Regions from separate parts of the Geodermatophilus sp. SYSU D00705 genome, predicted to be linked through region 2. Evidence: riboswitches for the same ligand, from Rfam matches in the RefSeq annotation. Region 2 holds a riboswitch; each other region holds the start of a gene.
What was found. A riboswitch is a leader RNA that binds a small molecule or an ion and turns the genes downstream of it on or off. The one in region 2 is predicted to bind cyclic di-AMP.
Positions count from the first base shown of each region.

Region 1: another riboswitch for cyclic di-AMP. It lies ahead of ACI78Q_RS19000 (aggregation-promoting factor C-terminal-like domain-containing protein); the one in region 2 lies ahead of ACI78Q_RS17765 (C40 family peptidase).
Region 3: another riboswitch for cyclic di-AMP. It lies ahead of ACI78Q_RS11835 (M23 family metallopeptidase); the one in region 2 lies ahead of ACI78Q_RS17765 (C40 family peptidase).
Region 4: another riboswitch for cyclic di-AMP. It lies ahead of ACI78Q_RS11225 (C40 family peptidase); the one in region 2 lies ahead of ACI78Q_RS17765 (C40 family peptidase).

Region 1 is NZ_JBJGYT010000030.1:28,257-32,340, forward strand. Features, by position in the region: gene ACI78Q_RS18990 (TetR/AcrR family transcriptional regulator) at 1-12, opposite strand, end outside; gene ACI78Q_RS18995 (class I SAM-dependent methyltransferase) at 18-656, opposite strand; gene ACI78Q_RS19000 (aggregation-promoting factor C-terminal-like domain-containing protein) at 757-1,608, opposite strand; cyclic di-AMP (ydaO/yuaA leader) riboswitch at 1,836-1,983, opposite strand; gene ACI78Q_RS19005 (LLM class flavin-dependent oxidoreductase) at 2,179-3,336, shown strand; gene ACI78Q_RS19010 (FMN reductase) at 3,333-3,953, shown strand; gene ACI78Q_RS19015 (AmiS/UreI family transporter) at 4,000-4,084, opposite strand, start outside.
Region 2 is NZ_JBJGYT010000026.1:2,849-6,932, reverse strand. Features, by position in the region: gene ACI78Q_RS17770 (M48 family metallopeptidase) at 1-1,106, opposite strand, end outside; gene ACI78Q_RS17765 (C40 family peptidase) at 1,258-2,340, opposite strand; cyclic di-AMP (ydaO/yuaA leader) riboswitch at 2,357-2,557, opposite strand; gene ACI78Q_RS17760 (hypothetical protein) at 2,758-3,081, opposite strand; gene ACI78Q_RS17755 (DEDD exonuclease domain-containing protein) at 3,255-4,084, shown strand, end outside.
Region 3 is NZ_JBJGYT010000012.1:52,567-56,650, reverse strand. Features, by position in the region: gene ACI78Q_RS11855 (bestrophin-like domain) at 1-404, opposite strand, end outside; gene ACI78Q_RS11850 (DUF6325 family protein) at 725-1,198, opposite strand; gene ACI78Q_RS11845 (hypothetical protein) at 1,830-2,219, shown strand; tRNA gene ACI78Q_RS11840 (tRNA-Ile) at 2,311-2,387, opposite strand; cyclic di-AMP (ydaO/yuaA leader) riboswitch at 2,790-2,928, shown strand; gene ACI78Q_RS11835 (M23 family metallopeptidase) at 2,961-4,084, shown strand, end outside.
Region 4 is NZ_JBJGYT010000011.1:73,489-77,572, forward strand. Features, by position in the region: gene ACI78Q_RS11210 (MFS transporter) at 1-501, shown strand, start outside; gene ACI78Q_RS11215 (Lrp/AsnC family transcriptional regulator) at 474-992, opposite strand; gene hppD (4-hydroxyphenylpyruvate dioxygenase) at 1,153-2,379, shown strand; cyclic di-AMP (ydaO/yuaA leader) riboswitch at 2,543-2,685, shown strand; gene ACI78Q_RS11225 (C40 family peptidase) at 2,701-3,867, shown strand; gene ACI78Q_RS11230 (thiamine pyrophosphate-binding protein) at 4,040-4,084, opposite strand, start outside.

The DNA.
Region 1 (4,084 bases), on a different contig from region 2:
GTCGGGTGCCACGCTGCTCACGGCAGCCGCCAGACCGTCGTCCGCCGCAGACCCGGCCCCTCGGTCTCCGGGATCTCGTAGACCGCGGCGGCGGCCAGCCGGTCGTGCGGCAGGTAGGGCCGCCCCGGATCGCCCACGTACACCTCGACCCCGCGGGCGCGGGCACGGTCGAGGAACGGCAGCACCCGTTCGGTCATCTCCCGGTCGTAGCAGACGTCCCCGGCCAGGACGACGTCGATGCCGGGCAGCTCGCGGCCGAGGACGTCACCGATCACGCTCACGCCGTCGATGCCGTTGAGGCCGGCGTTGACGCCGACCGCGGTGCGGCTGAACTCGTCGACGTCACTGGCCAGCACCCACCGGGCACCGGCCAGCCGGGCGGCGAGGGCGACCAGGCCGCTGCCGGCGCCGAGGTCGAGCACCGTCCGTCCAGCGACCACCTCCGGCCGGTCCAGGACGAAGCGGGCCAGCGCCTGGCCGCCCGGCCACGCCGCCGCCCAGAACGGCGGCGCCTCCCCGGCGCCACCGTCCTCGGTCTCCATCGCCTCCCACAGGGCGACGACGTCCTCGGCCACGTGCAGCCGCACCTCCGGGACCGACGACGGCCGTCGGACCTGGGTGTGGGTACGGACGAAACCGGACGGGACGACCCTCACCGCCCGACCGTCCCACACCCGGTCCCGAGACGGCTCGAGGGGCCGCCCCTGTCAGGAGCGGCCCCTCGAACGGGTGCCCGGTGCGGGACCGGGGCGGCGATCAGTACCAGTTGTGGGCCTGCGAGTGCGCCCACGCGCCACAGGGGCTGCCGTACCGGTTCTCGATGTAGATGAGCCCGGCGTCGATCTGGCGGTAGCCGTCGGAGGTCTTCGCGATGCCGGTGCCGGCCCAGGTGGAGTTCAGGAACTGCGGGATGCCGTAGGCGGTGCTGGTGGGGTTCTGCGCGTTGGGGTTCCAGCCGCTCTCCTTGCCCCACAGGTTCTCCAGGCAGCTGAACTGCTGGGCGCTGCCGACCTTGGACATCGCGTACTCCTTGAAGGAGCCGCGGGGAGCCGCGGCGGCCGCGGGCGCCGGGGCGGCGGCAGGAGCGGCAGCGGCCGCGGCCGCGGCCTGCGCAGCGGCGGCGGCCTCACGCTCGGCGGCCTCGCGGGCGGCCTGCTCGGCGGCGGCGGCCTCCGCGGCGGCGCGCTCGGCGGCCTCGCGCTCGGCGGCCTGGCGGTCGAGCTCGGCCTGGTCGGCCGCGGCCTGCGCCTGGGCGGCGCTGGCCTCGGCGGCCTGGCGCTCGCTGCGGGAGGCGGCGAGGTGCTGCAGCGGGGCCAGGTCGGCGGCCTCCGGGGTCGCCGCGGCCGCGGCGTCGGCGGTGATGCCGAGCTGCTCGGCCACGCTGACCGACTCGGTCCGGGTGGCGGTGGCCTCGGCGTCGGGCGCGCCGCTGGCCAGGACGTTGACCACGATCGCGCCGGCCGCGGCGGCGGCCAGGAAGAACGCGGGACGGCGGCCCTTGGCCGGCAGGCCGAAGCCGCGGCGGGAGGTGGTCTGGGGGGTGGCGGCGTCGGCGGCGGGGGTCGTGGCGGCGTCGACGGCGGGGAACTGCACGGTGCGGTCGTTCATCGAGTGGGGTGCTCCGGGGCGCGAGGGCGCCCGCGGGCCTGCCGACTCGTACGGAGGGCAGCCCGGGACGCGAGGGTCTACGGGAGGGGTCCGGCGGCGGTCAGTGACGCGCGCGGCCGGTCAACGGCGAGGCGGGATCAGCGGACCGAGGAAGAGGCGCGAGGTGCGCGTGGCCCGGGATCCCTGCGAGCCGGGAGGGCCCGTGGGCGAGGCATGCGGATGCTCTCCGTTCCTTCCATGGCCGCCTACCGAGTTAGCTGACGGGTTCGGGCGGGAAGGTGCCCTACCTGCTCGAGAGCAGGATTCACCCCAGTGCTTCGATGGGTCCCCGGCTCACGTCCGCGGGAGGCGGACACGACTCGGCGGCGTCCGGCCAGGCTCCCCGGATGGGGAAGCACGACCGACCGGACCCACTCACCGTACGGGCCGTTATCGTCCTGTGACAATCCCGTGGGCCCCATCCGTCACGTGACCCTCGTCGCGGGAGAGTTCTCGGCGGATCCGGAATACGCCCGGGGCGGCGCTGTTGCACGCAGCAGTAGTTGCGCTCTCAACCACTTGGAGCACGAGATGCAGTTCGGGATCTTCTCGGTCAGCGACCTCACGACCGACCCCACGACCGGCCGCACGCCCAGCGAGGCGGAGCGGATCAAGGCGGTCGTGGCCATCGCGAAGAAGGCCGAGGAGGTCGGGCTCGACGTCTTCGCCCTCGGCGAGCACCACAACCCGCCGTTCTTCTCGTCCTCCCCCACCACCACGCTGGCCTACATCGCCGCGCAGACCTCGACGCTGCAGCTGTCGACGGCGACCACGCTGATCACCACCAACGACCCGGTGAAGATCGCCGAGGACTACGCGATGCTGCAGCACCTGGCCGGCGGCCGCGTGGACCTGATGATGGGCCGCGGCAACACCGGCCCGGTCTACCCCTGGTTCGGCAAGGACATCCGTGACGGCATCCCGCTGGCCGTGGAGAACTACGCGCTGCTGCGCAAGCTGTGGGACACCGACGTCGTCAACTGGTCGGGGCAGTACCGCACGCCGCTGCAGGGCTTCACCTCGACCCCGCGGCCGCTGGACGGCGTCGCGCCGTTCGTGTGGCACGGCTCCATCCGCTCGCCGCAGATCGCCGAGCAGGCCGCCTACTACGGCGACGGCTTCTTCCACAACCACATCTTCTGGCCGCCGCAGCACACCCAGCGGATGGTCGAGTTCTACCGCCAGCGCTACGAGCACCACGGCCACGGCTCGGCCGACCAGGCGATCGTCGGCCTCGGCGGGCAGGTCTTCATGCGCAGGAACAGCCAGGACGCCGTCCGGGAGTTCCGGCCCTACTTCGACAACGCCCCGGTCTACGGGCACGGCCCGTCGCTGGAGGACTTCAGCCGTGAGACGCCGCTGACCGTCGGCTCCCCGCAGCAGGTCGTCGAGCGCACCCTCGGCTTCCGCGACTACGTCGGCGACTACCAGCGGCAGCTGTTCCTCATCGACCACGCCGGCCTGCCGCTGAAGACGGTGCTGGAGCAGCTGGACATCCTCGGCGAGGAGGTCGTGCCCGTCCTGCGCCGCGAGTTCGCCGCGCTGAAGCCCGCGCACGTGCCCGACGCCCCGACCCACGCCTCCCGGGTCGCCGCCCGCGGCGGGGCGAAGGACGCGACCGTCCACGCGGCCGCCGACAGTGTCACGGGGCAGGCGCGCGAGGAGGCCGAGGAGGTGGAGGTCCGATGAGCACCCGCACCCTCGCCGTCGTCAGCGCCGGGCTGTCGACCCCGTCGTCCACCCGGCTGCTGGCCGACCGGCTCACCGCCGCCACCGTCGACGCCCTCCGGGCGCGCGGTGAGGACGCCACGGTCGAGGTGGTGGAGCTGCGCACCCACGCCCGCGACCTGGCCGACCACCTGGTCACCGGGTTCGCGAACGAGTCGCTGCAGGCGGCGATCGACACCGTCGTCGGCGCCGACGGGCTGATCGCGGTGACGCCGGTGTTCTCGGGCTCCTACAGCGGCCTGTTCAAGACGTTCTTCGACGTCATCGACAAGGAGTCCCTGACCGGGAAGCCGGTGCTGCTGGGGGCCACCGCCGGCACCGCGCGGCACTCGCTGGTCATCGAGCACGCACTGCGCCCGCTGTTCGCCTACCTGCGCGCGATCGCCGTCCCGACCGGCGTCTTCGCCGCCCCGGAGGACTGGGGCGGCGGCGAGGGCGTCGACCGCGCGCTGGCCGCCCGGGTCGAGCGCGCCGCCGGCGAGCTGGCCGACCTCGTGGCCGGCCGGCCGGCGTCGGCCCGCCCGGCCGACCCGTTCGCCGACTTCACGCCGTTCGACGAACTGCTCCGCGACAGCTGACCGCGGACGACGGCGCCGGGAGACCTCCCGGCGCCGTCGGGTCGGGTCAGGTGGTGCCGCGGGTGTCCGTCCGCCGGTCGGCGCCGCGCTCGGTGGTCTGCCGTGCGACGGGCACGCCCTCCGGTGCGGCC
Region 2 (4,084 bases):
CCGGTCAGGTCGAGGGCGTGCAGGTCCGCACGCGCCTCCACGTGCCGGGACACCAGGTTCTGCACGGGCGTGGCCACCAGCGTGCCGAGTGCGGCCAGGAACAGCACCAGCGGCACCACCCGCGGGTCGCCGGCGGAGTCCGCACCGGCCCGGCGCAGCAGCGGCTGCCAGGACAGCAGCCAGCCCAGCAGGGCGACCGACCCGGCGGCCCCCAGCGCCCCCTCCAGCGTCCCGGTCAGGACGTCGTCGGTGGCGACGTGGCCGAGCTCGTGGGCGGCGATGGACTCGATCTCGGCGTCGGACAGCAGGTCGAGGGCCGTGTCGTAGAGCACGATCCGCCGGGTCGAGCCGAACCCGGAGACGTAGGCGTTGAGCGCGGTCGTCCGCCGGGAGGCGTCGGCGACCAGCACGTCCCCGACCGGGGTGCCGTTCTCCTCCGCCAGCTCCAGCAGGTCGGTGCGCAGCTGCCCGGCCGGCAGCGACCGGAAGGAGTTGAACGCCGGCTCGATGAGCACCGGGTACAGGAAGGAGCCGATGACGACCATCGCCGCCGCCGCTCCGGCGGCCCAGGCCCACCACGTCCGGGGTGCACGGCGGGCCAGCCACACCACGGCGAGCAGGGCGAGGGCGGTCAGCACGGCGTTGATGGCGGTGGAGACGGCGACGTCCCGCAGCCACAGCGGCCAGCTGCGCGTCGAGAGCCCGAACCGGTGGCGGACCACCTCCCCGTAGGCCGACAGCGGCAGCGTGACCAGCCGGCCCACCACCATCAGCGCCACCGTGCCCAGCAGCACCTGCCAGACCCATCCACCGCCCAGCGGCCGGGCCACCGTCCGGACCAGCCACCGCCCGAGCGGGGTCAAGGCGAACACCGCCGAGGTCAGGAGCCCCAGCACCAGCGAGGCGAGGGACGCCGGGCGGATCGCGGCGGCGAAGGACTCCGCCTGTTCGACCACCCCAGGGGCGAGACCGGCGCCCGGACGGATCGGGCTGGCGCCGCCCGGCGGTTCCGGCAGCAGGGTCCACGGCGTACCGACGGCGACGACGACCACGAAGGCCGCCCCGAGCACTCCCGCGACCAGCAGCGCGGCCCGGCGGGCGCTCACCCGGCCGATCCTAGAAGGACCCCCTGCCCCCCACCGTGGACGGACCCCGTCCTCCCCACCCTTCGCACGCTCGGGGCGGGCCCCGGGACGGGGCCGCGTCGGGGCCCTGCAGGGGGCCGGGGTGGAGCCGCCACCCCGGCCCTTGCCGTGCCTATGCGAGGCGGCGCATGGCGGTGATCCCGCCCATGGAGTCGACGCTGACCACCTTGACCGGCTGGCCGGACGTCGAGGCGTGCACCATCTGGCCGTTGCCGATGTACATCGAGACGTGGCTGACCGGGCTGTAGTAGAAGATCAGGTCGCCCGGCTGCAGGTCGGCCCGCGAGACGGCGGTGCCCATCGTCGACTGGATGCGGCTGGAGTGCGGGAGGCTGATGCCGGCCGCGGCGTAGGCGTACTGCGTCAGCCCCGAGCAGTCGAAGGCGGTCGGCCCGCCGGCGCCCCACACATAGGGGTCGCCGACCTGGGCCAGCGCGGTGTCGACGGCGGCCTGCGCGGCACCGCTGGCGGCAGCGGCCGGCGCAGCGACGGCGACGGGCTGGCCGGCGTGCGCGGTGACGACCTCCTGCTGCTGCGGCGCGGAGAGCGCGTCGTACTGGGCCCGGTAGTCGGCGATGTCGGACTCCAGCTGCGCCTGCCGGGCGGTGACGTCGTCGAGGGTGGCCTGCGCCTGTGCCTGCGCGGCATCGGCGTCGGTCGTGGCCTGCTCGGCGGCCGCCGCGCTCTCGGCCACCTGGGCCAGGACGTCGGTGGTGTGGCCGGCGATCACCTCGAGGGTCGCGAGCTGGGAGACGAAGTCCTCCGCGGAGGTGCTCGTCATCAACACGTCCAGCTGCGTCATGCCGTCGCCGGTGAACGCGGTGCGCGCGACCTGGCGGATCTGGCCGTCGAGGGCGTCGAGCTGCTGCTGCGCGTCCGCGGCGGCCTGGCGGGCGCGGTCGGCGGCGGCCTGCTGCTGGGCGAGCACCTCGCGGGCCTCGTTGACCTGCTCGGTCACGACCTCGAGCTCGTGGCCGGCCTGGGCGACCAGCTGGGCGGCCTGGGCGGCGGTGCCGGCCTGCTGCGGGTCCGCCGCGGCCGTACCCGGCAGCAGCGTGAGGGCCAGGGTGGCGGTGGCTCCCAGGACGATCCCGCGACCGAGTCGGCGGGCCAGGCGGGGGCGGCGGAACAGGACCGGGAGGTCGGGGTGGGACAGGTCGAGTGCATGCCCCAGGGCAGGGCGAGGCGTCGCCACGGTCGGCGGCTCTCCGTTTCTTCCTCAGCAACCGCCTACCGAGTTAGCTGACGGGTTCGGGCTGGGAAGAAGTGCCCTATCTCTGCGCTCCGGCGGACCGGCGCGTGTGCCCCGGGGTCACCGGCGCACGCGAGAACTCACCCCAGGACTGCGGTGGGTCCCCGGTTCCCCCTCGACGCCGTGCGCGGCGCGTCGGGGAATTCGGCGGTGTCCTCCCGAGGTCACCTCTCTCAGGTGACGACCGCCCGGTCGGACCGGCTCACCGTACGGGCGTGATGAAGTTGTGACAAACGGGGTCTGCGTGGACTGTGGGAACAGCCACACCCCCGGCCCGCGCCACGCCGTCGGCCACGCACGGTCACCGAGACCGTCGACGGTGTGTGCCCGCCGCCCTGGCGAGGACCCGGCGGCCGCGCCTCACCCGGTGCGCCGCCGGCCCCTGGCCGCGCCCGCGGCACGCCCGTCCGCGGACGACTGGTGCCGCAGCGGCGGGACCAGGCCGCCCTCGGCCAGCGCCCGCACCGCGCGCCGCTCGACGTCGTCGAACTCCACGACCACACCGGGCCGCGGCACGACGGCGTCCTCGGCGGTCGCGGCCGCTCCGCCGTCGCGCCGGCCGGTCATCGGCACCACCGTGGGGTCGGCGGTCTCCCAGCCCGGCGGGGCACCCAGGAGGACGGTGACGACGCAGTCGGCACACCCGGTGCCCCGGGCGGTGCACGTGTCGCAGTCGATGAACATGGCCCACTCCTCTGCTGGCCGACGCCTCGTCGCAGGAGCCCTCCATGGCCCCGGTCGGTCCGCGCAGCACGCTAGGGACGGGCACCGACAGTTCCGCGCGACCGCGGTCGGCCGCTCCCCGGCCCCGGCGCGCGTCCCCGGGACTGTCACTGCCCCGACCTACCGTCCGCCCCGTGCCCTCTTCCCCTGCCCGGCTGGCCGGGATCGCCGCCGGGACAGCCGCACGAGCCGCCGCCGGGCTCCCCCGCTACGAGCAGGCCACCATCGAGGAGCTCGGCACCCCCCTGGCCGAGGTGACCTTCGTGGTCGTCGACCTGGAGACCACCGGAGGCTCCCCCAAGGACAGCGCCATCACCGAGATCGGCGCGGTCAAGGTCCGCGGCGGCGTCGTCCTCGGCGAGTTCCAGACCCTGGTCGACCCGGGCTGTGAGATCCCGCCCTACATCAGCGTCCTGACCGGCATCACCTCGACGATGGTCGCCACCGCCCCGCGCATCGGCGCGGTGCTGCCGCACTTCCTGGAGTTCGCCCGGGGCGCGGTCCTGGTGGCGCACAACGCCCCCTTCGACCTCGGGTTCCTCAAGGCCGCCTGCGCCGAGAACGGGATCGCCTGGCCGGCGACGGCCTCGGTCGACACCGCTGTCCTCGCCCGCCGGCTGCTCACCCGCGACGAGGTGCCCAACTGCAAGCTGGCCACCCTGGCGCCCTACTTCCGCACCACCACCGACCCCTGCCACCGGGCGCTGGCCGACGCCCGCGCCACGGTCGACGTGCTGCACGGGCTCTTCGAGCGGCTCGGTCCCCTGGGCATCACCAGCCTGGAGGAGCTCACCGGTCTCACCCGCCAGGTCGACCCGGAGCGGCTGCGCAAGCGGCACCTGGCCGACGCCGTCCCGTCCGGCCCGGGCGTCTACCTCTTCCGCGGCCCGCGCGACGAGCCCCTCTACGTCGGGACGTCGAACGACCTGCGCAGCCGGGTCCGCAGCTACTTCACCGCCGGTGA
Region 3 (4,084 bases), on a different contig from region 2:
CGCTCACTCGCTGACAGTGCCGCCTGCTGGGCGGGGCTTCCCGGCACCGAGTCGGCGATCTCGATGCTGGTCCGGGTGTACCGCCGCAGCACGTCGAGCGTCTCGGTGCGCATCGGCTCGGGAAGGGTCTGCGCGCGCAGGTAGGTCGTACCGATGGCGTTGGCTTCGTCGACGGTGTCGGCCCTGCGGGTCTCGTACCGTCCCAGGGCGAGGCTGAGGCCGAAGGCGAGGAGCAGGCCCATGAAGCCGATGAGCGCCCCTTGCAGCACCCCGAGCGGCTCTCGGAACCTGTCCGATGAACGGCCCATCCGCTGGCCGATGAACAGCCCGCCGAGCGTCGTGCCGATCATGACCAGACCGAGCAGAGCCGCCAGCACCCAGGTGTTCAGCCCGAAGAACAGCATGCTGCCCCCTCCGGGCCACGTGGCCTCCGCAGGAGAGTGCTCGGGGCGACCCGAGGCGCCTCCGACGCGGCGCAGCACCCGGCCGGACCGGAGGGCGCATCTGTCGCGGCTGAGGCGGGGTGCGCTGCCGGCGAAGCGGTCAGCGACGTCGGTAGCGTCGGTCCTCTCGCCGGTCCTCTCGCCGGTCCTCCCGGCGGTCGGTGCGCCTCGCCACTCCGTGGGCGACGACCGCGGCGGTCCCAACGGTCACAGCGGTGCGGGCGACCGGGGCGGGCCCGATGACCGCGGCCCGGCGCATCCTCCTGGCTGCCAGTGGCATGTCAGTCCTCCTGTCTCGCGTCGTCCTCGTCGAGCGCGGCGAGCATGGCCTGGACCGGGATGCGGCCGCTGGCCACCAGCTGGCCGCCGGCGTGCCGGACGGCCGAGGCGAACGGGGCCGCCCAGGTGTTCTCCCAGACCAGCAGCGCCGCGGTGCTCCCTGGCTCGATGGCCGCTGCGACGGCCAGGACGTCCTGCTCGCTGAGCAGCATCGCGAGCTCGCCCTCGTAGGCCCGCAGGGCGCCGACGTCGGACTCGGTGACGTCGCCGAGCTCGAAGAAGTCGAGCGTCCCGTCGTCGTCCTTCCGGATGAGCAGCAGGTCCAGGACCCGGACCATGCCGCGGTCGACCAGCTCGGCGAGGGCGGGGGCGATCTCTCCGTTGAACCTGCTCCCGGGGAACTCGACGACGATCCAGTCGACCGGTCCGAGCTCGTCGACGGCTTCGCGGGCCTCTGCGGTCACCTGTTGTGTCACGCCGCACCTCCCTGTGTCGGCCGGGGCATGGCCCTGGTGGGTGACTGGAGGATCTGCTGGTTCGGCCGGCCGGTCCTCACCCCTCGAGGACGACCTGCCGCGGCGAGGACCCGGCCGGGCCACTCCGGGGTCGCCGCCGGCTCTCGCCGTCAGCCGGCGGGGGAGGCTCCGTGCGGCCACCGAGCCGCCTGCCCGGGGCCGGCCGCGGACGCGGTCGACGGCCTGGTTGGGGGAGGAGGTGCCGAGCTTGCGGTAGATGGAGGTGACCTGTGCCTCGATGGTGTGGACCGACAGGTGCACCGACGCAGTGCTGATCACGCTGTTGCTCGTCATCGGCACCCTGCTGGTCGCGGATGGGCTCAGGGCTGCATGAGCATGGCGGCGCCTCGGATGGGAACCGGTGGGGCGGGTGCGGCTCGAACTGGCGGTTCGTGTGTCCACCGCCCTAGGTGTTCACGGATGGCGCGCGCCGCGTACGGCCAGCTGGACAGCCGTGCCGGACCGGTGCTAGGACGGTCCCCGTCCTGTCGCCCGCGAGCTGTGCCGTCGCGAGCGAGAGAGGGGATCGAGGCCGGCCATCGGGTGACGATCGCTACAACGCTGAGGGGCGATGGCTGTGAGAAGACGTCGCATGGCAGTTCCGGCGGTCGCGGCATCGACGGTGATCGGGGTCGTACTCGCGCCTGCGGCCCTGGCCGGCACGGTGCCTGTCGTCACCACGACGTGTCCGAAGACGCTCACCGTCGCCACGTTCGAGCCGGGGGAAGAGGTGTCAGGCAACGCGACCGTGACCTCACGGGACGCAGCGGACCGGCTGAACCGAGGTGAGGGCCTCTTCCTCCTGGAGGAGGGCACGTCCAGGCCGTTCACCATGGCGGTGCACCTGGGCGCCGAGAGCGACGTGAGCCAGCCCTTCTCCTTCACCGCGTCGGGGACCTCGCTGAGCGCTTGCCTGCTCGCGACGACTCACGGTGGTGGCGAGGAGAACATCGGCACCGTGTGGACGAACGTGACGGCATAGCACCTGGGCCATCGCGGGTCGCTCCGCGGGGGAGCTGAGCCGGGACCGGGACGAGGCCCGCAGGACCGAGGCCCCGGCCTGCGGGCCCGATTGGTGGGGCGGGTGGGGCTCGAACCCACGACCCAGGGATTATGAGTCCCATGCTCTGACCGGCTGAGCTACCGCCCCGGTGTGCTCCAGCCTGCCAGATGGCGGCCGGCCGCCGACGGGGCCGTGAGGGTGAGCCCGCCGGGCGGTTTCGGGGAACTGTGCGCGACATCTCAGCGGCGGCGGCCCGGTGCCCGGGACGTGGCCGGGGCCGCCTGCGGCCCACCGCGCGGCCCGGGCCGTCCTCGCAGGTCACCGCGGGAGTCGCGCGAGCGGTGGAGCGGTCCTGAAGATCAGCTCTCCGGGGTCGCGTACTCACGCCTCGTAGCGGGATGTCACTCCTTCGGGCAACGAGGCGCGCCGGAGGTGTTACTCGATCGTGACCGCGGGGGGTCACTCAAGGTAGTTTTCCCGACGGCCTCGCCGGGTTCCGCTCCTCGACACACGAGGGCACCGGCCTGGCCCCGCCGAACCGCCGACGCCTCCCTCCGGGGGCCGAGACGGACCGGGGACCCACCGTTCCACTGGGGTGAGTCCTGCCTGCGTAGGGGGACGCAGGCGGGTAGGGCGCCGTCCGGCCCGAACCCGTCAGCTAACTCGGTAGGCGGTCGCGAGGATGGGAGAACCGTCGCCTTGGCGACCCTGCACCACCTGATGACCCTGCCTGCGCGCGGAGCGCCGGCCCGCCGGCTGCTGCGTGCGCCTCGCCGGGCGCTCGTCGTCGCCGCCGTGGTCGGCGGGCTGCTGGCCGGCACCCCGGCCGCGCTCGCCGCCCCCACCGTCTCCGGCACCTCCGAGCAGGAGAGCCTGGCCGCCGAGGTCGCCCGCATCGAGCAGCTGGTCACCGCCGCCGAGGAGAAGCTGCAGCGGATGACCGTCGAGGCCGAGGCCGCCGCCGACGCCGCTCTCGTCGCCCGCGCGGAGCTGGCCACCGCCCAGGCTGAGGCCGATGCCACCGCCGCCGAGCTGGCCACCGCCCAGGCCGACGTCGCCGCCGCCGAGGAGGACGTCGCCACCCTGGGGCGGGAGGCCTACATGGGGGCCGACAACCGCTACGGCGACATCGAGCTCATCCTCGACGCCGAGAGCCCCACCGAGTTGCTGCAGCAGGCGGCGACGATGGACGTCCTCGGCGCCCAGCGCGCCGCGCGGCTGACCGACTTCCTCGCCGTCGAGCAGCGGGTCGAGGAGGCCGACCGGGCCGCCCGGGCCGCGGTGACCCGGCTCGACGAGGCCGCCCGCGCCGCCGACGAGGCCGAGGCGGCCGCCACCGCCCACCTCGCCGAGGCGCAGTCCGAGTACGACGCCGTCGCGGCGCAGAAGGCCGCTCTCGACGAGCAGTACCGCGCCGCCGGCGAGCGCCTGCTCGCCGCGCAGGGCGCGGCCGACCCCGCCGCCGCCTTCAACGCCCGGCTCGACGCCCGTGCGCAGGGCACGACCGGCATGCCGACCGCCGGCCGGCTCACCTCCTGCTACGGCGCCCGCTGGGGCACGATGCACCAGGGCATCGACATCGCCGCCCCCATCGGCACCCCGATCTACGTGCCGGAGGACGGCGTCGTCCTCCAGGCGGGGCCGGCCAGCGGCTTCGGCCTGGCCGTGTACGTGCAGCACGCCGACGGTCAGATCACCCTCTACGGCCACGTGAACCAGTTCTCCGTCACCGCGGGCCAGGTGGTGACCGCGGGCCAGCAGATCGCCGAGGTCGGCAACCGTGGCCAGTCAACCGGGCCGCACCTGCACTTCGAGGTGCACCAGGGCGGCCTCTACGCCAACCG
Region 4 (4,084 bases), on a different contig from region 2:
TACGTCACCGAGGAGCTCGGGCGCACGGTCACCTGGGCCGGGTTCGGCCTGCTGGCCGGCTCCCTCGCCCAGGCCGTCGGCCTGCTGCGCTCGGGCCGGCTCGCCGACGCGTGGGGACGACGCCCCGCGCTCGTCCTCGGGACGGCGCTCGCCACCGCCGCCACCGCCGTGCTCGCGCTGCCGCCGGCGACCGGGGCGTTCCTGCTCTCGATGGCGGTGTTCGGGTTGGCCGCCTCGCTGCTGTCCAGCGTCCCGGCCGCCCTGGTCGGGGACGTCAGCCCGGCCCGCGGCGGCCGGGTGGTGGCGGTGTTCCAGATGTCGGCCGACCTCGGCGGGATCGTCGGGCCGCTGGCCGCGGGCTGGCTCACCGACGTCGCCGGCTTCCAGGCCGCGTTCGGCGTCACGACGGCGGTGCTGGGCCTCGGCCTGGTCGCCGCCCTCGCGCTGCCGCGGTCCCCCGGCGTCCCGGCCGCTCAGTCGCCCGTCGCGGCCTCCCGGTAGCCCGGCGCCCGCCCGGCCGGACGCGGCGTCCCCGACGCGAGCAGCGGCAGCACCCGCCGGGGCACCAGCTCCGACAGCGCGACGACGCTGGTCGAGCGCACCACCGAGGGCGAGCGGCCCAGCCGCACCAGCGTCTCCTGCAGCGCCGCGTGCGACTCGGCGGCCAGCCGGACCAGCACGTCGCCGGCGCCGGTGGTCACGTGCGCCTCCAGGACGCCGGGGATCGCCCGCAGGTCGGCGGCGACCTCCTCCAGCGCGCCCTGGGCGATCTCCAGGGTCACGAACGCCTGGACGCCGAACCCCGCCGCGGCCGGGTCGACGTCCGGCCCGTACCCCGTGACGACACCGGACTCCTCCAGCCGCCGCAGCCGCGCCTGCACCGTCGCCCTCGCCACCCCGAGCCGGCGGGACAGCTCCAGCACGCCGGCCCGCGGCTGCTCGGTCAGCGCGGTGAGCACCGCCAGGTCGAGCGCGTCCAGCCGGTGGGCCACCGCTCCTCCTCCCCGAGCTGGTCGATCTGACCACCTCGACGCCGTCGACGGCCGCCGTCCTGCCCCGATCGGCCAGCCCGAGACGGTCATCTTGCCCATCCCGGGCGCCCGGAGGTGTGCTGGACGCACGCAGGGAGACGGGATCATCCGGGAGGGCGACATGACCGCCACCGAGCCGCACGGGACCCTCGAGCAGGTCCTCACCGACGACGAGCGCCTGGCCGAGCTCAGCGCCGAGCAGCTGCGGCAGCTGGTCGGGCTGGTCGAGCACGACCCCGCCACCGACCCCTTCCCGGTCAGCGGCTGGGACGCCCTGGTCTGGATCGCGGGCAACGCCACCCAGACCGCCCACTTCTTCCAGTCCGCGTTCGGGATGGAGCTGGTCGCCTACTCGGGGCCGGAGACCGGCAACCGGGACTGCCGGGCCTACGTCCTCCGCTCCGGCGCCGCCCGGTTCGTGGTCACGGGCGCCTACTCCCCGACCAGCCCGCTGGCCGACCACCACCGCCGGCACGGGGACGGCATCGTCGACATCGCCCTGGCCGTGCCCGACGTGGACCGCTGCGTCGCCCACGCCGCGGCCCAGGGGGCGACCGTCCTCGAGCCGCCGCACGACGTCACCGACGAGCACGGCACCGTCCGGCTGGCCGCGATCGCGACCTACGGCGACACGCGGCACAGCCTCGTCGACCGCTCGCGCTACACCGGCCCCTACCTGCCCGGGTACGTGGCGCGGACGTCGGCACACCAGCGGCGCCCGGGTGCGCCGCGGCGGCTGTTCCAGGCGATCGACCACGTCGTCGGCAACGTCGAGCTCGGAGCCATGGACCGCTGGGTGGACTTCTACCGGCGGGTCATGGGCTTCACCAACATGGCGGAGTTCGTCGGCGCGGACATCGCCACCGACTACTCCGCACTGATGAGCAAGGTCGTCGCCAACGGCAACCACCGCGTGAAGTTCCCGCTCAACGAGCCGGCCGCGGGCAGGAAGCGCTCGCAGATCGACGAGTACCTGGAGTTCTACGGCGGCCCTGGCGCCCAGCACGTCGCACTGGCCACCGGCGACATCCTCGCCACCGTCGACGCGATGACCGCCGAGGGCGTGGAGTTCCTCCCGACACCGGACTCCTACTACGAGGACCCGGAGCTGCGGGCCCGCATCGGCACCGTCCGCGTGCCGGTGGAGGAGCTGCAGCGCCGCGGCATCCTGGTCGACCGCGACGAGGACGGGTACCTGCTGCAGATCTTCACCCGGCCGACCGGCGACCGGCCGACGGTGTTCTTCGAGCTGATCGAGCGACACGGTTCGCTCGGCTTCGGCAAGGGCAACTTCAAGGCGCTGTTCGAGGCGATCGAGCGGGAGCAGGAACGCCGCGGCAACCTCTGATCCCGGGCGGTGTCGTCACAGCGCGTCAGCACCGGCCGGGGTGTCCGCGCGAGCCGGTCGCCCGGTTTGTCGCCCCCCTGGTGCCGACCTAGCGTGACGGCGTCCGGACGGGTCGTTCCGTCACTCCCCTGTGACACCGGCCGGACGCCGCCGAACCCTGCGCCGGCCCGTTCCGCCGGCACCAGGGACCGGGGACCCACCGCAGTACTGGGGTGAAGCGACCGCGGCCTCGCGAGGGCCGTGGACGCCGGGCGCCTTCCCGCCCGAACCCGTCAGCTAACTCGGTAGGCGGCTGTGGAAGAGAGGACAGACCCGCCCACCATGGCGACGTCGCACGCCCCTGCCCGCGCGCTGCCCCGCCTCCTGGTCGGCCTCGTCGCCGCCGGCGGGCTCACCCTGACCAGCCTCCCCGCGGCGTCGGCCGCTCCCGGCGATCCGGCCACCTCACAGGACGCCGCCGCGCTCGTCGCCGCCAAGGCCCACGACCTCGAGGTCGTCACCGAGCAGTTCAACGAGGCCCGCGAGCGGCTGCGGACCAGCCAGGACGCCGCCACCGCGGCCGGCGCGGAACTGGCCGCCGCCGAGGACGCCCTCGCCACCGCTCGCGAGCAGGTGCGCGCGGTCGCCCGCGGCGCCTTCACCGGCGACCGGCTGAGCACGCTGTCGGCCATGCTCACCAGCGACTCGCCGGAGGAGCTGCTCGACCGCGTCGGCACGCTGCAGACCATCGCCGACCACAACAACGGCGTCCTCGGCGGGGCCCAGCAGGCCGCCGGCGACGCCGACGCCGCCCGCGCCTCCGCCGAGCAGGCGGCCGCCGACGCGCAGGCCCTGGTCGACCAGGTCGCCGCGAAGCAGGCCGACCTCGACCGGCAGGTGGCGCGGTTCCAGGCCGAGTACGACCGGCTGGTCGCCGAGGAGGAGCGGGCGTCGCGGGAGGCCGCCGAGCGCCGGGCCGCCGAGGAGGCCGCACGGGCCGCCGCCGCTCAGGCCGCCACGACTCAGGCGGCCCCGGCACCAGCCGCCCCCGCACCCGCCGCCCCGCCGGCCCCGGCCGCCGGCGGCGCCCGGTCGGCCGCCGCACCCGCACCCGCGCCTGCTCCCGCCCCCGCCGCGCCCGTGGCCGGCGGCAGCGCCGCCGCGCAGCGGGCCGTCGAGACCGCGCTGGCCCAGCAGGGCGACCCGTACGTGTGGGCCGCGGCCGGGCCCAACTCCTTCGACTGCTCCGGGCTGGTGCAGTACGCCTACGCCGCGGCGGGCATCAGCCTCCCGCACTCCAGCCGGATCCAGTCGACGATGGGGGCCCCCGTCTCGCGGTCGGCACTGCAGCCCGGTGACCTGGTGTTCTTCTACAGCCCGGTCAGCCACGTCGGCATCTACGTCGGCAACGGGCAGATGGTGCACGCCTCCACCTACGGCCAGCCGGTGAAGGTCGCGTCGATCGACTCGATGGGCGGCTACAACAGCGCCCGCCGCATCGCCGGCTGACCGCCCCGCCTGCGGCGATCACGGCGCCGGAACCACGCCGGAGCGGCCTCCGGCGGTCCCGGCGCCATGATCACGGGGAGAGGCGGCACCGTCAGTGGCCGCGCCCCCTGGCCCCTTCCGGCGCCGCTCCGCTCCTCGGTCGCTGGCGCTCCCTGCGATGCTCACGGCACCGTCAGTGGCCGCGGAACGCCTCCTCCAGCCACCACGACGGCTCGTC